One region of the Isoptericola sp. NPDC056605 genome, then DNA from elsewhere that is predicted to be linked to it. Evidence: riboswitches for the same ligand, from Rfam matches in the RefSeq annotation. Region 1 holds a riboswitch; each other region holds the start of a gene.
What was found. A riboswitch is a leader RNA that binds a small molecule or an ion and turns the genes downstream of it on or off. The one in region 1 is predicted to bind S-adenosylmethionine.

Region 1 (5,684 bases):
CCGCGGGCGAAGTCGGCGTCGGTGAGCGCCGCGGCGCGGTCGCGCACCTCGGGCACGACGACGCCGGCCGCCGTCGCGCGCGAGGCCACGGCCGCGGACGACGCGGCGAGCGCGTCCTCGACGGCCGCGCGACCGTCCGTGAGGGCGCGGGCCAGGGTCGCGACCTCGCCCACCTTCTGGTCGGCGAACGCCAGCCAGTCGCGCAGGCGCGGGTCGAGGGTGGTGCCCGCCGCGTGCTGGTCGTACACCTCGTCCTCGACGTCGTGCGGCACGTGCAGCAGCGACGTCGACGTGCCGACGGCGAGGGCGACGGCGCCGAGGCCCCGCAGCGACTCGACCGCGTCGAGCTTGGCGGCCAGGTCGGCCCGCCACACGTTGTGGCCGTCGATCACCCCGGCGACGAGGGTCTTGCCCTCGAGGCCCGGCACCGGCCCGGCGGGCACGGCGCCCTTGACCAGGTCGATCGCGATCGCGTCGACGTCGGTCGCGGCGAGGAGCGCGAGGGCGTCCTCGTGCAGGCCGCCGAACGGCGCCGTCACCAGGATCGCGGGCCGCTCGCCGTCGGCATCATCGGTGGCCGTCGCGAGGTCGGTCGCCAGCGCGCGGTAGGCGGACGCGATCGCCGCGTGCAGGCGCTCGGCGGGCACGTCGAGCGAGTCGGTGACGAGCGCGGGCTCGTCGAGCTGCACCCACGGCACCCCGACCGCTGCCAGCGCGCGCAGCAGGTCGGCGTACGCGGCGACGACGTCGTCGAGCCGGTCGAGCGGGTGGAACCCGTCGCCCGCCTCGTCGGCCGCCTTGGACAGGGCGAGGAACGTCACCGGGCCCACGAGCACGGGGCGCGTGGTGACGCCGGCCTCCTTGGCCTCGGCGTACTCGCGCACGATGCGGTGGTCGGCGAACGAGACCGGCGTCGTCTCGCTGATCTCGGGGACCAGGTAGTGGTAGTTGGTGTCGAACCACTTGGTCATCTCGAGCGGGGCGTCCTCGCCGCGGCCGCGGGCCACGGTGAAGTAGCCGTCGAGCTCGAGCGAGCCGTCCTCGTCGTCGAGCAGGTCGCGGAACCGCTCGGGGACGGCGCCGAGCAGCGCGACGACGTCGAGCACCTGGTCGTAGTAGGAGAACGACCCCGGCACGGAGCCGTCGTCGGGGTTCAGCCCGAGCTCGACGAGGCGGCGGGCGGTCTCGCGGCGCAGCGCGCCGGCCGTGACCTCCAGGTCGACGGCGTCGGTGCGCCCGGCCCAGAACGACTCGACGGCCTTCTTGAGCTCGCGGCGACGCCCGATGCGGGGGTAGCCGAGGATCGTGCCGCCGGGAAATGCCGCGGCGGGGGTGGTGCTGGTGGTGGACATGAGCACTCCAGAGTTCGGGCTCCGCTCAGACGGCGGGAGCCTGGGTCGGGATGCTCGGTACCCACGGCCTTCTGGCCAGGTCCGCGCCGTCCGACGTGACGTCGGCCGGCGCCGGTCCGCCGAGGTGGACACCCTCGAGCAGGTCCAGAGCGGGACGGTACTTGTTGAACGTGTACACGTGGATGCCGGGGGCGCCCGCGTCGAGCACGCGCTGGGCGAGCTCGACGGCGCGCGCGGTCCCGTAGGCGTGCTGCGCCTCCGGGTCCCCCGCGGCGTCGAGCGCGTCCAGCAGGTGCCGGGGCGCGCGGACGCCGGTGAGCTCCTCGACGCGACGGAGCCGGCGCGGCTCGGTCGTGGGCAGCTGCCCCGCGAGGATCGGGATCGTCACCCCGGCCGCGCGGGCCTCGGCGACGAAGTCGGTGTAGGAGTCGGCCTCGTAGAACAGCTGCGTGATGGCGAAGCTCGCCCCCGCGTCCTGCTTCTCCTTGAGGCGCCGGACCTCCTGGGCCCGGGTGGTGCCGGCCTGCACGTTGCCGTCGACGAACGTCGCGACGGCGATCGTCATCGGGCGGGCGGCGCCGCGCAGTGCGGCCCCGGGGTCGGTCGCGCAGCGCCGCGCCTCGACCTCGCGCAGCAGGTGCACGAGCTCGATCGAGGATGCGACGCCGTCGGCGGGCGGCTCCCAGTCAGGCTGGTCCTTCGGCGGGTCGCCGCGCAGGGCGAGGAACGCGCGGGTGCCGGCGTCGAGGAAGTCGTCGATGACGGCGGACACGTCCTCGCGGTGCGCGCCCACGCAGGTCAGGTGCGCCACCGGCAGGACGGGCGTGCCCTCGAGCAGGGTCGCGACGACCTGGCGGGCGGTCGCCCGGTCACCGCCGCCCGCGCCGTACGTCACGGACATGAAGTCCGGTCGTGCGGCGACGAGCCGGCGCGCCGTCTCCCAGAACTTGGGCGCGGCGTCCGGCCGGCGCGGCGGCATGAGCTCGAACGAGACCGTCGGGCGTGCCGGCAGCGCCGGGTGAACTGCCGGCTGAGCTGCCGGGGTGGGCGAAAAGGATGCCTCTGCGACCATGCGTCACTCCATCGATCCTGGCGTGAGCACCTTCGTCCTCGGGAGGCTTCCGTCGGAGAACGGGTTGCTGCGGCGTCGTCGAGCCAGGACTCTCGGCCGCTCTGGATGGCTGTCACGCGATCGTACGCAGCATCCGCGATACGGGCGAGGATGAGACCGCCTGCTGAGACGATCGCGGATGCCGGGCGGGCATCCGCACCGTGATGGTCACCGGCGACAACCCGCTGACCGCCGCGGCCATCGCGGCCGAGGCCGGCGTGGACGACTACCTCGCCGAGGCGACGCCCGAGGACAAGCTGGAGCTCATCCGGCGCGAGCAGGAGGGCGGCAGCCTCGTCGCGATGACCGGGGACGGCACCAACGACGCCCCCGCGCTCGCGCAGGCCGACGTGGGCGTCGCGATGAACTCGGGCACGTCGGCCGCGAAGGAGGCCGGCAACATGGTCGACCTCGACTCCGACCCCACCAAGCTCATCGACGTGGTCGGCGGGAACGCCCTGCTCAGGGCACCAGCACGACCTTGCCGCCGGCTTGGCCGCTCTCGACCAGGGCGTGCGCACGAGGCGCGTCGGCCAGCGGGAGCACCGCGCCGACGGTGGTCACGAGGTCGCCGCGGGCGAGGGCGTCGACGGCCTCGGCGAGCTCTCCGGCGTCGCGCTCGGACCGCCAGCTGGCCTCGACGCCGAGGTCTGCCGCGGCGTCGTCGGCGATGGTGACGATGCGCTCGGTGCCGCCGCGCAGGGTGATCGAGTCGGGCAGCACGCCCGCGCCGGTGGTGTCGAGGACGGCGTCCACGCCGTCGGGGGCGAGGGCGCGGACCCGCTCCACGAGCCCTGCGCCGTAGGTGGTGGGTGTCGCGCCGAGGGCGGCGACGCGCTCCTGGTTCCGCGGCGACGCCGTACCGATCACGCGGGCGCCGCGGCGCACGGCGAGCTGGACGGCCAGCTCGCCCACCGACCCCGAGGCGCCGTGCACGAGCAGCGTCTCGCCGGGCCGGACGTCGAGGAGGCGCAGCACGCGGGTCGCGGTCTCGGCGGCGACGGGGAGCGTGACGGCGTCGGTCGCGGCGAGCCCGGCGGGCACGCGGGCGAAGACCGACGTCCGGGCGAGCTCGGCGTACCCGCCGCCGACGGCGAAGCCCACGACGCGGTCGCCGGGCGCGACGCCGGCCACGCCGTCCCCGACCTGGTCGACGACCCCCGCCACCTCCAGGCCCGGCACGACGGGCGACGTCGGCGGCGGGCCGCCGGTCGTGCCGGCGCGGGACTTCACGTCCCAGCCGTTGACGGCCGCGGCCTCGACGCGCACGCGCACCTGGCCGGGCCCGGCCTGAGGGTCGGGGGCGTCGGCGAGATGCAGCACCTCGGGGCCGCCGTGGGACTCGAACACGATCGCACGCACGCGCCCATCCTGGCCCGGCCGGCACCGTCGCGCGCGCCGCTCAGCAGCAGCGCGAGCCGGGGTTGCGGTCCTGCTCCGCGTAGTGCTCCCGCCAGAACTCGCGCTCGCCCATCGGCGCGCGGCCGGGGTGGGCCGACCGCTCGTGCGCGACGTACGTCGCGTAGGCGTCGTCGCCCATCACCTGGCGCACGTACCAGCGCAGGCTCGCCCACCCCGCCGACGCCGCCCGGGCCAGCGCCCGGGCGACGTCGTGCACCCTGCCGGTGCGGGGCTCAGTGGTGCCCGGCACCGCTGGACTCCCGCAGGCCGGCGTCGGCCCACTCCTTCTCGATCCGCTTCTCGGTCGACGAGGCGAACAGGCCGGCCGGGGCGAACCGGCGCGACGCGACGGGCGCGTCCTCGTGGTTCTCGCCGCCGCCGGTGCGGAACGCCTTGATCGTCACGACCAGCGACGCGAGGATCACGACGATCGACAGCACCACGAACACGATCGACAGGGTGCCCTGCACGAAGGTGTTGCGGACCACGGCCTCCATGGCCGCGACGTCGGGCGCGGTGCCGAACGACGTCTCGCCGGCGGCGAGCGCGTCCTTGAACGCCCGGTGCTGCGCCCAGTACCCCACCGCGGGCACGTCCGAGAAGATCTTCTCGAACGACGCCCAGATGGTGATCAGCGCGGTGAAGGCCAGCGGCAGGGCCACGATCCACAGCCACCGCCAGTACGCGCGGCCCCGCTTCGCGACGATGGCGAGCACGACGGCGAGCGCGATCGCGGCCAGCAGCTGGTTCGCGATGCCGAACAGCGGGAAGAACGTGTTGATGCCGCCGAGGGGGTCGGTGACGCCCAGATACAGGATCGTGCCCCAGCCCGCGACCATGATCGCGGTGCAGACCCACACCCCGGGTCGCCAGCTCATGTCCTTGAACCGCGGTGCCACGTTGCCGATGGTGTCCTGCAGCATGAAGCGGGCCACGCGGGTACCGGCGTCGACCGCGGTGAGGATGAACAGCGCCTCGAACATGATCGCGAAGTGGTACCAGAAGCCCATCATCGCGGTGCCGCCCACCAGCTGGTGCATGATGTGCGCCAGCCCGAGCGCGAGCGTCGGGGCGCCGCCGGTGCGGGACACGATCGACGGCTCGCCCACCTGGGTCGCCAGGGTGCTGAGCATGTCGGGCGTGAGGTTGACGCCGGCGAGGCCGAGCGAGTTCACGAACGCGACCGCGCCCTCGATGGTGCCGCCGGTGGCGGCCGCCGAGGAGTTCATCGCGAAGTACACGCCGCGGTCGATCGAGATCGCGGCGACCAGCGCCATGATCGCGACGAACGACTCCATGAGCATGCCGCCGTAGCCGATGAAGCGCGTCTGGCGCTCCTTCTCCACGAGCTTCGGCGTCGTGCCCGACGAGATGAGCGCGTGGAACCCGGACAGGGCGCCGCACGCGATCGTCACGAAGAGGAACGGCCAGAGGTTGCCGGACACCACCGGGCCGGTCTCGCCGCTCGCGAACTCGCTGATCGCGGGCACGTTGATCTCGGGCCGCACGATGACGACGGCGCCGGCGAGCACCACGATGACGCCCACCTTCATGAAGGTGGACAGGTAGTCGCGCGGGGCGAGCAGCAGCCACACGGGCAGGACGGCGGCCACGAAGCCGTAGACGATGACGCCGACGGCGATGGTGGTGCGGTCGAGGTGGAAGAACTCCGCGCCCCACGCGGTGTCGGCCACCATGCCGCCGCCGACGATCGCGGCGAGCAGCAGGACGAAGCCGATGAGGGAGACCTCGGTGATCTTGCCCGGGCGCAGGTACCGCAGGTAGACGCCCATGAAGAGGGCGATCGGGATCGTCATGGA
Region 2 (5,684 bases), on a different contig from region 1:
GTCGTCGTACGGCACCGTCGGCAGGCCGAAGCTGTCCTCGAAGGTCACGAGGTCGACGAGGCCCGCCTCGGCACGCCGGGCGAGGTCCACCCAGTAGTGGGGGTCGGTCAGGGCCTCGGGGCGGGCCGCCGGCTCCCGCCACGCGGCCGGGTGCCAGCCCGCGCCGTCGAGGGCGACGGCGACGACCGGTCGCACGGCCGACGGGATGCTGTTCGGGGTGGTGGTGCTCGACATGTGCTGCTCCTCGAAGTCTGCGTCGATGTCCGTGCCGCCGCGGGGCCCGGGGCCCCGGGGCGATGACGGCCGGTCCCGGTGTCGGGAACCTAGGTCCGCGGCGCGCGGCGCCCCAGGGTTCCGGCCGAGCGTCTCTTCAGGTGAGACGGTCGGCCCGGCAGGCCGGCGGCGGACGCCCCGGCCGCCACGGTCAGAAGCTGCGGAGGTTGGCGCGCAGGCCACCCTCGGCGTGCTCGGTGCGCAGGATCCCCCGGCGGCGCAGGATCGGCACCAGCACGTCGAGCGTGCGGTGCACGGTGACCGGGTGCAGGTCGCCCCACAGCAGCACGCCGTCGTTGCCCCACTCGCCGAGCTCCTCGATCAGGTCGGCGAGCTCGTCGGCCGTGCCGACCCACCCGCTGCGGTCGGCGATCCGCCCGGCCCGCGCGAACGCGGTGAGCAGGGCGCGCAGCGGCGTCGTCGCGACGTCGTGGTCCCCCACGAGCCGCCGCACCGACCCGTGCGACACGTGCTCGCCGAACGTCCCCGGCGGCAGCGGCGCGTCCAGGTCGAGGGCGGTGAGGTCCGTCTCCAGGTCGCTCGACTGCTGCTCGGCGACCCGGAGCAGGGTCGCCTCGTCCGGGCGCGCCGACGCAGCGACCACCCGGTCCGCCTCCTCGGGGCTGGACACCAGCACGGGCTTGATCGCGAAGAGCACCTTGACGTCCTCGGGCGCCCGCCCCGCGTCGCGGGCCGCGGCGTGCACCTTCGCCCGGTAGGCGCGCACGCCCTCCTGGGTCAGCGGGGCCAGCGCGAGCTGCACGTCGCTGTTGGCCCCGGCGAACCCGAGGCCCCGGGCCGACCCGCCGGGCGAGACGATCGCGGGCTCGTCCCCGTCCGGGAACGGGATCGCGTTCAGCGGCCCGTCGAACGCGTAGTGCTCGCCGCGGTGACGCACCGGCCGCAGCCGCGACCCGTCGGCGTACCGGCCGGTCACCGGGTCCGCGACGAGCGCGCCGTCGTCCCAGCTGCGCCACAGGTCGCGCACCCCCGCCAGCCACTCCTCGGCCCGGTCGTACGCGGCGTCGTGGGACAGCGGTGGCGCGTCGGAGAAGTGCCGCGCGCTGCCGACGTCCGTCACGACGTTGATCCCGAGCCGTCCGCCGGACAGGTGCTGGAGCGACGCGAGCTGCCGCGCGGCGGTGTACGGCAGGACGGCGGCCGGGTTCACGGTCGGCACGACGCCGAGGTGCCGCGTCGCGGCGAACAGGTACGGGGCCAGCAGGAGCGGGTCGTGCTTGGGCCCGCCGAACGCAGCGCGCACCCGCAGGTCGAGCGTCTCGGGCCCGCCGAGGGACGGCGCGTCCTCGATGATCAGCAGGTCGAGCCCGGCCTGGTCCAGCGCCCGCGCGGACTCCTGGTAGAGGTCCGGCCGGGTCCAGTCGTAGCCCCACCCGAGGGAGTCGTGGCCCCAGCCGTGCGGGCCGAAGCCGCGCGCGAGGAACCAGCCGAGGTGCTGCAGCCGGGTCATGCCGCCACCGCCTTGAGGCCGCGCTCGAGGTCGTCCAGGAGGTCGGGCAGGTCCTCGATGCCGACGGACAGGCGCAGCGTGCCCGGGTGGACGCCCTGCGCGGCCTGCTCGGCCGGGGTGCGCAGCACGTGGCTGGTGCTCGCCGGGTGCAGCACGAGGGAGCGCACGTCGCCCACGTGCGTCATGTGCGTGACGATCCCCAGGCCCTCGACGAACCGGCGCGCCGCCGACGCGCCGCCGTGGAGCGTCACCTGCAGGACGGCGCCCTGCCCGTCGGGCAGGTAGCGGCGCGCGAGCCCGTCCGACGGGCTCGAACCGAGGCCCGGGTAGTCCACGTGGTCGACCTCCGGCCGCCCCTCGAGGAACCGCGCGACGGCCAGCGCGTTCGTGCTCTGCCGTGCCACGCGCAACGAGAGCGTCTCGACGCCCTGCCCCACGAGGAACGCGTTGATCGGCGACGGGGTCGGCCCGAACCGCGGCGCGACGCTCTCGCGGAGGTAGGCGATCCGGGCCCGGCCGCCGTGCCGCTCGACGAGGCTCGCCCCGCCGAGCCGCGACGGGGCGACCAGGTGCGGGTACAGCCGGCCCGACGCCTCGGCGTCGAACGTCCCGGCGTCGACCACCACCCCGCCCAGCACCGACCCGTGCCCGGCGAGGAACTTGCTCGCGGAGTGCACCACGACGTCGGCGCCGTGCTCGATCGGTCGCAGCAGGTACGGGGTGGCCAGCGTGTTGTCGACGACGAACGCGAGACCGCGGGCGTGCGCGACCCGCGCGATCGCGGCGAGGTCGTGCACGTCGCCGCGCGCGTTGGGGATCGACTCCAGGAACACGACCCGGGTGTCCGGGGTGATCGCCCGCTCCCACGCGCCGACGTCCGCCGGGTCCGCGACGAAGTCGGTCTCGATCCCGAGGCGGGGCAGGTTCTCCAGGAGCAGCCCCCGCGTGCCCTCGTAGAGGCTGGGCGAGGCGAGCACGCGCTGGCCCGCGCCGACGAGGCCGAGGAGCGTCGTCGTGATCGCCGCCTGGCCCGAGGCGAGGAACAGCGCCTCGGCACCGCCCTCCAGGCGGGCGATCCGGCGCTCGACGGACTCCGTGGTCGGGTTGCCGTGGCGCGTGTACGCGTATCCCTCGCCGGCGCCGAAGTGCGCCTCGGCGTCCTCGTAGCCGGCGAACCGGAACCCCGCCGTGAGATGGATCGGGGTCGCTCGAGGGCTCGCGCTCCCAGGGCCGTCGCCCTCGGAACCCCCGGCGTGGACCTGTGTCGTCGTGAACCCGTGGGGCCGGGTCGGGTCGGTGGGGTGCGTCTCGGTCAGGGTCGTCAACGTCGTCTCCTGGAGAACCGTGCTTACCCCCGCGCGGTCGCGCAGCGGTCAGGTCGCTCCCGGGGCACCCCGTCACGTCGAAGGGTTGCCGGCCAGCCAGCCGGGCCTTGGCACTGGCGCTCGTCACCTGGGGCGCAGGGAAGCCGACGAGGGCGCGGCCGTCAACCCCGGTCCGGCGCGGTCTCGTATGCCGGACCCGCACGTGCTGTCCCGGCTACCGCAGCGACCTGACGAAGCAGACGCTCGACTCGGGCGGGTAGGGCGGGTACGGCGGGATCCGCCGCCACCCCTCGCGCTCGTAGAGCGCGACCGCCTCCGGTTGCAGCACACCGGTCTGCAGCCGCAGCTCGCCGATCCCCCGCTCCCGCGCCGAGCCCTCCACCGCCGTCAACGCCGCGGCCGCCAGGCCGCGCCGCCGGTGGGCGGGGAGCACGAAGAGCCGCTTGACCTCGTACGTCACCGCGTCGGTCGCCGCGTCCGGCGTGCCGAGCCGGCGCAGCGACGCCGTCGCGACAGGCTCGTCGCCGACGAGGGCCAACCAGGTCACGAGGACCTCCTCGGCCGTCGGCACGACCTGGAGGCCGCCGGGCGCGCGCGCCGCGAACAGGCGGGCCCGCTCGGCGCGCAGGGCGGCGTAGCGGGGCGCGAGGTCCGCGTCCATGGCGTCCCGGAGGGCGGCCACGCGGGGGTCGTCCCATCCGGTGGCGACCCATCGCGCCGGTCCCGGCGGGCCGTCCCCGGGAGTCGCGGGGCCGGGGACCCTGGCGGTGGCCGTTCCCATGCCCGCCCTCAGCGCAGGAACGTCGTGACGACGTCGTGCAGCGCGGCGGTGGTGAGCTCGAGGGAGGCGACGTCGACCCGCTCGTCGTTGCCGTGGAAGAGCCCGCGCCAGGTGCCGGGGTCCCAGTCGGCGCTGAGCAGCCCGAAGCCGTAGGCCGGGACGCCGCGGCGCCGGTAGAACCGCCCGTCGGTGCCGCCCGTGCCGAGGGTCGGCACCACGGGGGCGCCCCCGGTGCGGGCCGACACCGTCCGCTCGATGACGCGGTACAGGTCGTTGTCCGTGGGCGACAGGGAGGACTCGCCGAACCGGTCGCCCACGATCTCGACGTGCTCCGCCAGGTCCCCGAGGGTCTCGGTGAGCAGCGCCTCGACGTCGCCGGGCCGGGTGCCCGGCAGGACGCGGATGTCGAGCGTGATCTCGGCCAGGCCCGGGATGACGTTCGGCTTGGACCCGGCGCCGATGACGGTCGGGGCGAGCGTCGTGTGCGTCGTGGCGTGCGCGACCGCGCCGAGGGCGCCGAGCCGCGGGAGCGCGTCGTCGAGCCGCTCCGGGTCGAGCAGGGCGGCGCGCAGGTCGGGCTCCGGCGCCAGCGCGTCCACGTACCGGCGCCAGAGGTCGCCGACGACGACGGGGCCGCGGGCGGCGGCGATGCGCCGCACCACCTCGGCGGCGATGACGATGGCGTTCCGGCTGCCCCACGGGCCGGAGCCGTGCCCGGGCCGGCCGTGCACGCGCAGCAGCCGGCCGGCGCCGCCCTTCTCCCCCACGGCCAGCGTCCGCGCCCCGAGCGGCCCCACGGGCACGCCGCCGGACTCGGTGAGCACGTGGTCGGCCCGCACCAGGTCCCACCGATGGGTGGTGAGCCAGTCGACCCCCCACACGCTGCCGTGCTCCTCGTCCGCGACGGCGGCGAGCAGCAGGTCGCCGCGCGGCGGGCGGCCGGAGGTCGCGAGCGCCCGCGTCACGACGGCGTAGGCCGCCGTGAGCCCGAGCATGTCGATCGCGCCCCGGCCCCAGACCCAGCCGTCGACGAGCTCGGCCCCGAACGGGTCGCGGCTCCAGCCGTCCGGCTCGACGGGGACGACGTCGGTGTGCCCGACCAGGCCGAGGCTCGGCGCCGTCGGGTCGGTGCCGTGCACGCGCGTGACCAGCGACGTGCGCCCGGGCTGCGGCTCCACCCGCTCGAGCTCCAGCCCGGCGCCGTCGAGGAAGTCCGCGATGGTCTCCGCGTTGCGGACCTCCTGGCCCGAGCCCACCGTGCCGTCGTTGACGCACGCGTTGCGGATGAGCGCCCGCAACAGCTCGACCGTCTGGCCCGCGAGCACCTCCTCGGTCGTGAGCCGCCGCCCGCCGCTCGTGGGCGCCGCCGTCGTCGTGGAGGTCGTCGTGGAGGTCGTCGTGGAGGTCGTCGTGGAGGTCGTCGTGGTCGTCATACCGTCTCCAGCCTCTGCACGGCCCGGCGGCCGGGGATGGCCGCGACGAGCTCGCGCGTGTACTCCTCCTGCGGGTCCAGCAGGATCTGGTCCGCCGCACCCTGCTCCACGAGCCGGCCGCGGCTCATCACGCCGACCTGGTCGGCCACCTGCCGCACGACCGCGAGGTCGTGCGAGATGAACAGGTACGCGAGCCCGTGCTCGGCCTGGAGCCGCACCAGCAGCTCGAGGATCTGCGCCTGCACCGAGACGTCGAGCGCGGACACGGGCTCGTCCAGCACGACGAGCTCCGGCTGCAGGGCCAGCGCCCGCGCGATGGCGACGCGCTGGCGCTGCCCGCCGGACAGCTCCCGGGGGCCGCGCCGCAGCACGTCGGCCGGCAGCGCGACGTCCTCGATCAG
Region 3 (5,684 bases), on a different contig from region 1:
ACGCTGGTAGGTCTCCCACTGGAGATGAGCGGCGGTCCTCAGGTGGGAGCGCCAGCCGGGCGGCGGTTCCGGGTAGACGATCTCGGCGAACGCCGCGTCCGCGACGAGCTGGGTGAGCTCCGTCGTGCCGTCGAGGTGACGGCGCAGGGTAATCGTCGCGACGCCGAGCTCGGCCGCGACCGCCCGCAGGGACAGGCCGGGCACGCCGCTCGTGTCGGCGACGCTCATCGCCGCGCGGACGACCTGGTCCCGCTCGAGCCCTCCGGTCGCGCGCGACGGAAGCCTGCGAGAGGCGACCACCGCGCCGACCCGGGGCACCGTCTCGATCGCGCCCGACTGCCGGAGCGTGGCCAGGGCCTTGGTGGCGGTCGCCATCGCGACGCCCCACTCGTGCACGATCGCCCGGGTCGTGGGCACGCGATCACCGGGCTGGAGGTCGCCGTCGGCGATGCGCCGCTCGAGGTCGGCGACGATCACGAGGTACCGCGGCGTGTCGGTCACGGCGTCATGCTGCCACGGCGTCGACGGCACCGAGACTCGTCGGTCGGGAGTCATCGGTCCGGGAGCCAGCTGCCGTGCAGACCGAGGGGCACCCGGGCCGGCAGGTGGACGCGGGCGACGGGCGCGCCGGTGAAGTCCTGGGCGGCGAGGATCACCAGGTCGCTGGCGTTCCGCGAGGGGTTGTGGACGTAGGTGAGCAGGTATCCGTGGTCCTCGACGGCACCGTCGGCCCCGGCCGCGGCGAACACGGCCTCGCCGACTGCCTCGTCCCGCCCGAAGCGGTGCACCTCGGACGTGCCGTGCGCGAGGTCGTGCTTGACGAGGGCGTTGGTGAAGGAGTCGTCGCCCGGCGCCCCCTCGGGCTCGAACGGCACCCCGTAGAGGGCGGTCGCCGCCGAGTAGCCGAAGCGGTAGGGGCGGGTCAGGCGCGACTCGTTCACCCGCGGGAAGTCCTGCGGCCGGTCGTCCACCCGCTGCTGGTGGATCGTGCCCGGCCCGATCGTCCAGCGGTCCAGCATCGGGCGGATCGCGCCGGGCGCGGCGGGGTCGAACGGTCCGTCGGCCGTGATGACGTCGACCACCACCGAGTCGCCGTCGTCGTAGGCGTTCAGCGTGTGGCTGACGTGGACGGGGTCGACGTAGAACCAGCGCACCTCGCCTCCCGCCCGGGGCATGACGCCCACCCGGGTCGGGTGGTCCGGCAGCCAGCGGCACTCGAGGCCGTCGAAGCCGAGCGGCGTGTCCCAGAGCACGACGTGGCTCTCGGTGAGCGCGAAGTCGTGCATGAACGGCGTGCGGGTCATCGGGATCGAGGTGGTGCCGGTGACCGTCCCGCCGGCGTCGGTCACGATGTGCTGCACGACGTCGCGGCCCGGCATGTACGACAGCGAGTGCAGCTCCCCGGTGCGCGGGTCGTGCTTGGAGTGCGCCCCTGCCATGAACCCCTCGGGGGTGGCGCCGAGGTCGCACGACCCCAGCGTGTTCAGCTCCTCGTCCAGCTCCGCGGGCGGGAGGCCGCCTTCCGCCAGGGCGAACGTGCGCTGCGCGTGCTCGATCACGTGGACCATGGGCGCGAAGCCCGACGTCCGGACGAAGCGGTTGCGGTACCACTCGGCCCGGCCGTCGCGCAGCCGCACCCCGTGCACCATGCCCTGGCCCATGCCCCAGATGTGCACGCCGGGATCCTCCACGCCCAGGGCGTTGGGCCCGTTGCGCAGGTAGCGGCCGTTCAGCTCGGCCGGGATCCGCCCGGTGACGGGCAGGCCGTAGGCGGTGATCTCTTCGGTGACGGGCTCGAACGGCCCTTCCAGGTAGCGCATGGGTTCACCGTAGGAACGCACGCCCCCTGACCTGGGCAGACGCGGGACGCTCGGCGGCTGTGCACTAGTGCAGCGGGCGCGTGGACGGCGTGACGCCCGGCCCGAGGGGGAGGCATCCGAGATATGAGACGACCACGGCATTCCTTGACTCGCGGGCTCCGGACCGCTTCCCTGCCGCCCAGGTGACGAGCGCCAGCACCCAGGCCCGGCTCGCTGGCCAGCAACCCTTCGACGTGACGGGGTGCTCCGGGAACGACCTGACCCTGCCGCGCCCGCGGCGGGGTAAGCACGGCTCCGGTCGTCCACCGGGTCCCGGCAGCGTGCCGGGGCCGGGACGACCCGCCACGACCACGAGGAACGCCACGCGATGACCACCACCCCTCGCACCCACCGCCGCCGGACCCTCGGGCTGGCCGCGGCCGCCTCGGCCGCCGGCCTCCTGCTGGGCGCCTGCTCGAGCGGCGCCGACGCGACCGGTACCGGCGCGTCGGCCGACGCCGAGCCCGTCGCCGGCGGCGACCTGACGTTCGCCATCACGGTGGACTCGCACTGCATCGACCCGCAGCAGGTCGGCAACAACGACGCGATCGCGGCCGCCCGGCAGACCGTCGCCTCCCTGACCGCCCAGGACCCGGAGTCGGGCGAGATCCTGCCCTGGCTCGCCGAGAGCTGGGAGGTGAACGACGACGCCTCCAGCTACACGTTCCACCTGCGCGACGACGCCACCTTCGCCGACGGCACCCCGATCGACGCCGAGGCCGTCAAGACCAACTTCGACGCTATCGTCGACCTCGGCGCCGTGGCGTCGCTCGGGTCGCAGTACCTGGTCGGCTACGCGGGCACCACCGTGGTGGACGAGCACACCGTGACCGTCGACTTCGACGAGCCCAGCGCGCAGTTCCTCCAGGCCACGTCGACGTTCTCCCTCGGCCTGCTGTCGCCCGGCTCGGCGAAGCTCTCGGCCGAGGACCGGTGCGCCGGCAAGTACGTGGGCTCCGGGCCGTTCGCCGTGCAGACCTACGCCCAGGACCAGGAGATCGTCCTGGAGAAGGTCAAGGACTACGCCTGGGGCTCGGAGGCGAACGCGCACACCGGCGAGGCCTACCTCGACACCGTGACCTTCAAGGTCATCCCCGAGGCCGGCGTGCGCACCGGCTCCCTGCAGTCCGGCCAGATCGACGCCACCGCCGCGCTGAACGCCGTCGACCTGCCGCAGTTCGACGGCAACGGGTTCTGGCTGCAGTACCGCGCCAACCCGGGCGTCGTGTTCAACCTCTTCCCGAACGAGTCCAGCCCGCTGGCCGCCGACGAGGCCGTGCGCACCGCGCTCGTCAAGGGGATCGACCGCCAGCAGATCGTCGACACGGTGCTGACGCCGCAGGACCAGCCGGCCACGGGCGTGCTCTCCCACTCGACGCCGCTGTTCGAGGGCGCCGACGACCTGCTCGCCTACGACCCCGAGGGCGCGAAGAAGATCCTCGACGACGCCGGCTGGGTCGAGGGCGCCGACGGCATCCGGGAGAAGGACGGGCAGACGCTCACCACGACCGTGACGTTCTGGCAGGTGCCCGAGCCGCTCGAGCTCGTGCAGCAGCAGCTGCGCCAGATCGGCGTCGACCTGCAGCTCAAGCACGTGACCGTCGCCGAGAAGGAGGCGGCGAACGAGGCCGGCGACTTCGACTTCGACTACTACAACCTCACCCGGTCCGACGCCGACGTGCTGCGCACGATCTTCTCGGCGAACGCGCGCAACATCAACCAGCGCGACGCGGAGGAGGTCGACCAGCTCCTGGACGACTCCGCCGCGGCCACCGACCCCGAGGAGCGGAAGAAGCTCGTGGCCGAGGCGTCCAGGCTCCTCATCGAGCGCGGGCACGCCATCCCCGTCTACGAGCTGTCCACCACGATCGCCGCGAGCGACCGCGTCCAGGGCCTGACGTTCGAGGCGTCCTCGCGCCTGGACTTCTACGACGCCTGGGTCACCGACGGCGCGGGTGAGGAGTGACCGGATGACCCGCTACGTGCTGCGGCGCGCCGGGCAGGGGGTGTTCGTCCTCTGGGCGGCCTTCACCGTCGCGTTCTTCGTCCTCTACCTGCTGCCCAGCGACCCGGCCGCCCTGGTCGCGTCCGGTGGCGGCGAGGTGAACCAGGTCGACCCGGCCCAGCTGGCCGCGCTGCGGGCCGAGTACGGGCTCGACCGCCCGGTCCTCGTGCAGTACGGCGCCGCCCTGCTCGCCGCGCTGACCGGCGACTTCGGCACCTCCTACGTGAGCGGCGCACCCGCGACCACGCTCGTCGCGCAGGCCCTGCCCGAGACGCTCAAGCTCACCGGCACGGCGCTGGTGGTCGCCGTCGTCGGGGGCACCGCGGTCGCCGTGGCCAGCGTCTTCCCGCGGGCCCGGTTCCTGCGCCAGGCGCTGTCCGCGCTGCCGCCGCTCGGGGTCGCGCTGCCCACGTTCTTCGTGGGCCTGGTGCTGCTGCAGTGGTTCTCGTTCCGGGTGCCGGTGTTCCCGGCGATCGGCAACGACGGCGCGATCAGCCTCGTGCTGCCCACGATCACGCTCGCCGTCCCGGCCGGGGCCCAGCTCGCCCAGATCCTGTCCCGCTCCCTGCGGGGCACGCTCGGCGAGCCCTACGTCGAGACGGCGTGGGCCAAGGGCGCGAGCCGCACCCGGGTGCACCTCGCGCACGCCCTGCGCAACGCCGCCATCCCGGCGTTCACCGTGCTCGGCGTCATGGTGGGCGGCCTGCTCGGGGGCGCCGTGGTCACCGAGACGGTGTTCTCCCGCGTCGGGCTCGGCCGGCTCACCGTGCAGTCGGTCAACCAGCAGGACGTGCCCGTGGTCCTGGCGATCGTCGTGCTGTCGGCGCTCGTCTTCGTCGTCGTCACCCTCGTGGTCGACCTCGTCTACCCCCTGCTCGACCCCAGGATCCAGGTGCGGGCCCCGCGCCGGGCCCGCACGAGGCGACCCACGGCGGTGACCGCATGACGCTCCAGACCCTCTCCCGGCCCGCGGCCCGGGCCGCCGCTCCCGTCCCGGCGACCGCCGCCGGCGCGGCGCGCGACGGTCGCCCCCGGGCCGCCGTCCGCGCCGTCCGCCACGTGCTGCGACGGCCGGGGCTGCTGGTCGCCGTGGCCGTGCTGCTGCTCGTCGCCGCCTGGGCGGTCGTGCCGCAGGCGTTCACCGCCCAGGACCCGCTGGGCGGCGTCCCCGCCGACCGGCTGCAGGCGCCGTCGGGCGCGCACTGGTTCGGCACCGACCACCTGGGGCGCGACGTGTACGCCCGGGTGGTGCACGGCGCGTCGCTCACGCTGCGCACGACGGCGCTCGCGGTGGTCGTCGGCCTCGTCCTCGGTTCCCTGCTGGGCCTGCTCGCGGGCTTCCTGCGCGGCTGGGTGGACGACGTGATCGGCCGGCTGGTCGACATGCTCCTCGCGATCCCGAGCATCCTGCTTTCCCTGGCGATCATCACCGCGCTCGGCTTCGGGCCGGTCAAGGTGGCGATCGCGGTGGGCATCGGCTCGGTGGCGACCTTCGCCCGCGTCATGCGGGCCGAGGTGCTGCGCGTGTCGACCTCCGTGTACGTCGAGGCGGCCCGGGCGTCCGGGCTACGTTGGCCCGCCGTGCTCGGGCGCCACGTGCTGCCGAACTCCTCCGGCCCCGTGCTGGCGCTCGTCGCCCTCGACTTCGGCACCGCCGTGCTGGCCGTGTCCGCGCTGAGCTTCCTCGGCTACGGCACGCCGCCACCAGCGCCCGAGTGGGGCGCGCTCGTCTCCGGCGGGCGCGACTACCTCGCCACCGCGTGGTGGCTCACCACCCTGCCCGGGCTCGTCATCGTGGCCGTCGTGCTCGCCGCCAACCG
Region 4 (5,684 bases), on a different contig from region 1:
TCGGCGAGGGCGCGCCACTGCCGGGCGACCTCGTGCGTGCGCGCCCCCGTGGTCGCGGAGCCGCGCTCGCCGCCCAGCTCCTCGACCACCGGGTCGTGCGCGGGCAGGGGGCCGTCCGGGTCGTACGACGAGAGGTCCTCGCCCCAGATGTTGCCGACGATCGACAGCGCGGTGGCAGGCGTGACCTGGGCGTGCCGCACCCAGCGCGCCTTCTCCTCGGCCTCGGCCGGGGTGTCGCCGACGACGATCGCGGTGCCCGGGAAGATCTTCACGTCGTCCTCCGGCCGTCCGGCGGCGACGACGCGGCGGCGCACGTCGGCCGCGAACTCCAGCGCGTCGGCGAGCACCGCGCCGTGCCGGGAGAAGATGACGTCGGCGTGCGCGGCGGCGAAGTCGCGCCCCTGGGGCGAGTCGCCCGCCTGGAAGATCACCGGGTGGCCCTGCGGGCTGCGGGGCGTGGTGACGTCGAGCACCAGGTCGCGGGGGGTGCGCAGGTCGGCGCCGGGCACGGTCACCCGCGCCACGTCGCCGTCGGTGCCGTCCGGGAACGCGTCCCAGACCCCGCGGGCGACGGCCAGCACGGCCGCGGCCCGCTCGTAGCGGTCGGCGTGGTCGAGGTAGCCGCCGCGGCGGAAGTTCTCGCCGGTCCACGCGTTGTCCGTCGTCACGACGTTCCACGCCGCCCGCCCGCCGGACAGGACGTCGAGGCTCGCGAGGCGCCGGGCCAGGTCGGCAGGGTCGTGATACGTCGTGTTCTGGGTGGCGACGAGGCCGATGCGCTCGGTGATCGCCGCCAGCGCGGCGAGCTGGGTGATCGCGTCGGGGCGGCCCACGACGTCCAGGTCGTGGATCCGGCCGCGGGTCTCGCGCAGGCGCAGGCCCTCGCCGAGGAAGAACGCGTCGAACAGCCCGCGCTCGGCGGTGCGGACCACGCGCTCGAAGGAGGCGAAGTCCGTCTGCGACCCGGACTCCGGGTCGGACCAGATGGTGGTGTGGTTGACGCCCTGGAAGAAGACGCCGAAGTGCACCTGCGCGCGGGGGCGGGTGATCGGCGCGTCGGGGGCGTGCGGTGTCGTCGGTGTGGTCATCGGAGTTCCTCAGGCGGTCGCGACGGCGGTCGGGGCGGCGTGCCGCGCCCGGGTGCCGGCGTCGGGTCGGGTCTCGTAGCGGTTCGCGGGGCGCGGCAGCCCGAGCGTCTCCCGCAGGGTGGCGCCCGCGCGGGGCGGCGCGGTGAGCCGGGCGGCGCGCAGCGCGGGCAGCACGTCGCCCGAGAGCACCGGGAGGTCGGCGTCGAGGACGGCGGGCAGCAGCCGCACGCCGGCGACGTCGCCCGACGCGGCGAGCTCGGCGAGGAGGCCGGCGAGGCCCGGGGCGTCGCCGGTGTACCGCAGCGCGCCCGTGCCCCAGCCGGTGCGCGCCCCCGAGGGCGTGGCGGCGTCGAGCTCGGCGAGCCGGGCGGTCGCGGTGCGGCCGCCGGCGTCGAGCACCACCTCCAGGTCGAGCACCGCCCGGGCGGCGCCGTCGGGCCCGCCGGTCCCCGCGGCCGTCGCGGCGCGTGCCGCCGCGCGGGCGGTGGCGACGTCGGTGCCGCCGACGAGTGCGACGTCGACCAGGGGCTCGGCGCGCACCGAGGGCGCGACGTCGGCGGCCGCCGCGAGCACCACGAGCTGACCCTGGGGCGGGCGCGGCGTGATGAGCGGGCCCTTGACGGCGAAGCTCTCGCCGACGAAGTCGACGTGGTGCAGCCGGTCGCGGTCCACGTAGCGGCCGGTGGCGACGTCGCGGATCACGGCGTCGTCCTCCCACGAGTCCCACAGGTCGCGCACGACCTGCACGACGTCGCGGGCCTCGCGGGCGAGGTCGGCGACGTCGTCGCGGCCGTAGGCGGCCGCCGTCTCCGGGGTGCGGGTCGTGCCGGCGAGCCAGCCGCCCCGGCCGGAGGCCGCGATGTCGAGGGACGCGAGCTGGGCCGCCACGTGGAACGGCTCCGGGTAGGTGGTCGGCACCTGGGGCACCAGGCCGATCGCCGTGGTGGTGCGGGACACGAACGCCGCGCGCGTGACGGCGTCGAGCCGCGCGGAGGCCGGCGACCCCGCGACCGCGGGCAGCAGGGCGTCGGCGAACGTGGCGAAGGTGACGCCGGCGTGCTCGGCGCGGCGCACCGTGCGGGCGAGCCGTGCGGCGGAGACGAGCTCGGTCACGGCGATCCCGGTGCTCGTGACGGCCGCGGGGTGCGCGCCCGCGCCGTCGACGTCGAGCCCCACGAGGAAGGGAGAGGTCAGGGTGGTCATGGTGCGGGGGCCGCCTCTCAGATCTGGGACTCGTCGCCGAGCCGGTGGTAGGTCCGGTCGAGGTAGACGAGCGGCGAGGCGTCGTCCGACCCGGACTGCAGCGCGCGCAGGGACACCAGGTAGCTGTCGCCGACCGGCGTCCGCTGCACCACCCGGGCCCGCACCCACGAGACCGCCCCGTCGATCACGGGCTCGCCCGAGGGCAGGGCCGTCCAGCCGCCGTCCGCGAAGCGGTCGATGCCGCTCGTCGCGAACCGGGCGGAGAGGTGGTCCTGGTGGTCGGCGAGGAAGCTGATCGCGAGCGTGCTGGCCTCCGAGACGGCGGGCCACGACGAGGAGGTGGACGCCAGCGAGAACGCCAGCAGCGGCGGCGCGGCCGACACGGAGATCACGGACGTGGCGGTGAACCCGACGGGGCGGCCCTCGTGCGCGAGCGCGACGACGGCGACGCCTGCCGGGTGCTGGCGGAAGACCGTCTTGAACTCGTCGGGGGACAGCTGGGGCTCGTCCTGCTGGGCCAGGAGCTCCTCGATCTCGGACAGGGCGGACAGGTCGGTGTGCGCGTGGGTGTGCTCCGTGGTCACAGGGCGGCTCCCGTCAGCTCGGCGGCGGTGGCGTCCGTCGTGGTGGTGGTCGTGGCGGTGGCGGCCGTGGCGGTGGCGGCCGGCGCGGCGGGTACGCCGGCGGCGCGCCGCAGCGGCGTCGCCCAGCGGGCGAACCAGGGGTCGAGCGCCTCGCCGAGGTCGGGCAGCTGCGCCTCGGTGAGGGTCAGGGTGCGGGTGGGCACGACGGCACCCAGCTCCACGAGGACGGGCCGCAGGTGCGCCTCGCCGGCGAGCGCGTGCGCCGGGTTGCCGGACACGACGAGCGGCACGACCACGACGCCCGCCAGGCCGTCCGGCCCGTAGAGGTCGAGGAACGACTTGAGCAGACCCGTGTAGGAGGCCTTGTAGACGGGGGTCGCGACGACGGCGACCGTGGCGCGCGCCAGGCGGTCCTTCGCCTCGTCGGCGGCCGGGTGCGCGGCCGTGAGGATCTCGCCCGCGAACGCCGCGAGCTCGATCGTCGCCACGTCCGTGGTGCCGAGCAGCTCGGCGACGCGGCGCCCGGCGGCCTCGGCCGCGGCCAGGGTGCGCGAGCCTTCGCGCGGGTTGCCGGAGACCACCACCACGGAGGCGGCGGAGGGGCGGGTGGGTTCGGTCATCGGGTGTACCTCGCAAGTCCGTCGATCACGCTTGCCGCGCGGCGTCTCGGCCCGCGGACGGGCCGGCCGGCGGCCTGGTCATCCTCCGGAGCACCCCGCCGTGACGTGGGGTTGCTGCCCAGCCAGCCGGGGCTTCGCGCTGGGGCTCTTGACCTGGGGCGGAGGTATAGCAGCCGTTTCGCAGAACGCCAGGCTGCTCCCGAGAATTCTCACGATCCGGACGCGGTGCGGTCCACGGTCGACCGCGCCGCGTCCTCCCCGACGGGTCGGTCAGGCCGCGGCGGCCGCCGCCCGCGCCGCGCGGAGCGGAGCGAGGGCGTCCGACCAGGCCACCACCTGGTCCAGGAGCTCGTCGAGCGCGGCGCGCTGCCGGGGCTCCGGGTCGAGCTCGCGGTACTCGCGGAAGTCGTGGTGGAACGACAGCGCCACCTGCGTGCGGACCGTCGCGAGCTGCAGCTCGGCCGCGACCAGGCGCAGGTGCTCCACGGCCCGCGCACCGCCGAGGACGCCGTAGCCGACGAACCCCGCCGCCTTGTCGTTCCACTCGGCGTACAGGTAGTCGAGGGCGTTCTTGAGGACCCCGGGCACCGAGTGGTTGTACTCGGGGGTCACGAACACGAAGCCGTCGAACGGGGCGACGGTCGCCGCCCACCGCCGGGTGTGCTCGCCGGCGTACTGCCCGCCCGAGGCGGGGACCGGCTCGTCGAGGTGGGGCAGGTCCTGCTCGGCGAGGTCGACCAGCTCGAAGCGGGCGTCGTCGCGCCGTCCCGCGACGTCGAGCACCCAGCGCGCGACGCGCTCGCTGTAGCGGCCGGGTCGGGTGCTGCCGGTGATGATCGCGATCGTCGTCATGGTGCGCCTTCCGTCGGGTCGGGACGATCTCGGTCGCCCCGACGTGTTGTGGTCGATGGCGGGAACCTCCGGTGACCGGTGCCCTATGCCCGGTCGGCCACCCGCACCATGAAGTGCGTCACGCACCCCGGGGTGCGGATCGGGACGGAGCGAGCATGGCGAGCACGGAGATCGGGGACGGCGCGGAGATCTGGGACGGCGCGGGGACCTGGGACGGTGCGGCGGGCTCGGCGTGCGCGGGCGAGGACGACCGGCGCAGGGTCCGGGAGCTCTTCCACCGCGTGGGTGACAAGTGGTCGCTGGTGGTGCTGGCCGAGCTCGGCGCCGGGCCCGTGCGGTTCACGACGCTGCTCGGCAGGGTCGAGGGCATCTCCCACCGGCTGCTCGCGGTGACGCTCCGGCGCCTCGAGCGGGACGGGCTGGTCGCGCGGACCGTCTACCCGGAGGTGCCCCCGCGCGTCGAGTACGCGATGACGGGGCTGGGTGCGTCGCTCCTGGTGCCGCTGGCGGCGTTGGCGGGGTGGGGCGAGCGGCACGGGCCGACGATCGACGCGCACCGCCGCGCGGACGACCGGCGGCGCGGGGTCGGCCGGGCGTCGCAGGACGGCGTGCCGGAGGGCCGCTGACCGGTGGTCGGCGGCCCTCCGACGATGACGCGGGGCGGGTGCGGCGGTCCGCTCACGCCTCGAGCCGCAGGCGGGCCCCGAGTGCGCACGAGGCGACGACGGCCGCACCGGCCACGAGGACGACGTCCTTGAGCACGTACTGCCCGAGCAGGGTCATGCCGTGCCCGAACAGCTCGTCGCCGAACAGCGCGACGGGCGACAGGATCCCGACCATGGCGACGGCGAGGACGACCAGGCCCACGCGCAGCAGTCGCCCGCTGACCAGGGTGAGGCCGATGAAGGTCTCCATGACCGCGACCAGGACGACGGCGGTCGCGGCGGGGACGAGCCCGAGGGTGAGCGTCTCGACGGTGCGGCCCGCGATCTGCTCGGCGGGGCTGGCGCCGGGGAAGAACTTCAGGACGCCGAAGCCGAGGAACACGAGCCCGAGCGCGACGCGCAGCGCCGGGACGGACCACCGGGTGAGGAACCGGGCGAGGGCGGTGACGGCGACGTCGAGCCGCAGCGCCACCTGCTCGGCGAGCGCGTTCGGGAGGCGGCGCGTGGCCGGGTCGGCGGGGGTGCCGGGGGCGGGGACGCCGGCGGTCGGGCGGTGGGTCGGGCGGCGGGTCGGGGTGGAGACGGACATGGTGGTGCTCTCTTCCAGGGGGTGGTGCGACCCGGGGGTGGTCGCCCTGGGAGAGAGGCGTCGTCGGGGCGCCGGATGCGCGG

Region 2: another riboswitch for S-adenosylmethionine. It lies ahead of ACFQ8Y_RS05995 (O-acetylhomoserine aminocarboxypropyltransferase/cysteine synthase family protein); the one in region 1 lies ahead of ACFQ8Y_RS13255 (methylenetetrahydrofolate reductase).
Region 3: another riboswitch for S-adenosylmethionine. It lies ahead of ACFQ8Y_RS06025 (ABC transporter substrate-binding protein); the one in region 1 lies ahead of ACFQ8Y_RS13255 (methylenetetrahydrofolate reductase).
Region 4: another riboswitch for S-adenosylmethionine. It lies ahead of ACFQ8Y_RS05935 (NADPH-dependent FMN reductase); the one in region 1 lies ahead of ACFQ8Y_RS13255 (methylenetetrahydrofolate reductase).

The regions. Positions count from the first base shown of each region.
Region 1 covers NZ_JBHTVT010000011.1:158,465-164,148, reverse strand. The annotation lists gene metE (5-methyltetrahydropteroyltriglutamate--homocysteine S-methyltransferase) at 1-1,352, opposite strand, end outside; gene ACFQ8Y_RS13255 (methylenetetrahydrofolate reductase) at 1,378-2,424, opposite strand; SAM riboswitch class I at 2,430-2,536, opposite strand; partial or broken gene ACFQ8Y_RS13250 (HAD-IC family P-type ATPase) at 2,613-2,909, shown strand; gene ACFQ8Y_RS13245 (NADP-dependent oxidoreductase) at 2,926-3,825, opposite strand; gene ACFQ8Y_RS13240 (YbdD/YjiX family protein) at 3,866-4,114, opposite strand; gene ACFQ8Y_RS13235 (carbon starvation CstA family protein) at 4,098-5,684, opposite strand, start outside.
Region 2 covers NZ_JBHTVT010000004.1:95,496-101,179, forward strand. The annotation lists gene ACFQ8Y_RS05985 (LLM class flavin-dependent oxidoreductase) at 1-234, opposite strand, end outside; gene ACFQ8Y_RS05990 (LLM class flavin-dependent oxidoreductase) at 425-1,744, opposite strand; gene ACFQ8Y_RS05995 (O-acetylhomoserine aminocarboxypropyltransferase/cysteine synthase family protein) at 1,741-3,069, opposite strand; SAM riboswitch class IV at 3,084-3,197, opposite strand; gene ACFQ8Y_RS06000 (GNAT family N-acetyltransferase) at 3,284-3,751, opposite strand; gene ACFQ8Y_RS06005 (M20/M25/M40 family metallo-hydrolase) at 3,859-5,283, opposite strand; gene ACFQ8Y_RS06010 (dipeptide ABC transporter ATP-binding protein) at 5,280-5,684, opposite strand, start outside.
Region 3 covers NZ_JBHTVT010000004.1:102,542-108,225, reverse strand. The annotation lists gene ACFQ8Y_RS06035 (GntR family transcriptional regulator) at 1-501, opposite strand, end outside; gene ACFQ8Y_RS06030 (carotenoid oxygenase family protein) at 552-1,820, opposite strand; SAM riboswitch class IV at 2,002-2,115, shown strand; gene ACFQ8Y_RS06025 (ABC transporter substrate-binding protein) at 2,188-3,825, shown strand; gene ACFQ8Y_RS06020 (ABC transporter permease) at 3,830-4,810, shown strand; gene ACFQ8Y_RS06015 (ABC transporter permease) at 4,807-5,684, shown strand, end outside.
Region 4 covers NZ_JBHTVT010000004.1:83,571-89,254, reverse strand. The annotation lists gene ACFQ8Y_RS05950 (LLM class flavin-dependent oxidoreductase) at 1-1,088, opposite strand, end outside; gene ACFQ8Y_RS05945 (LLM class flavin-dependent oxidoreductase) at 1,098-2,291, opposite strand; gene ACFQ8Y_RS05940 (flavin reductase family protein) at 2,309-2,875, opposite strand; gene ACFQ8Y_RS05935 (NADPH-dependent FMN reductase) at 2,872-3,495, opposite strand; SAM riboswitch class IV at 3,518-3,649, opposite strand; gene ACFQ8Y_RS05930 (NADPH-dependent FMN reductase) at 3,766-4,347, opposite strand; gene ACFQ8Y_RS05925 (winged helix-turn-helix transcriptional regulator) at 4,503-4,973, shown strand; gene ACFQ8Y_RS05920 (DoxX family membrane protein) at 5,026-5,601, opposite strand.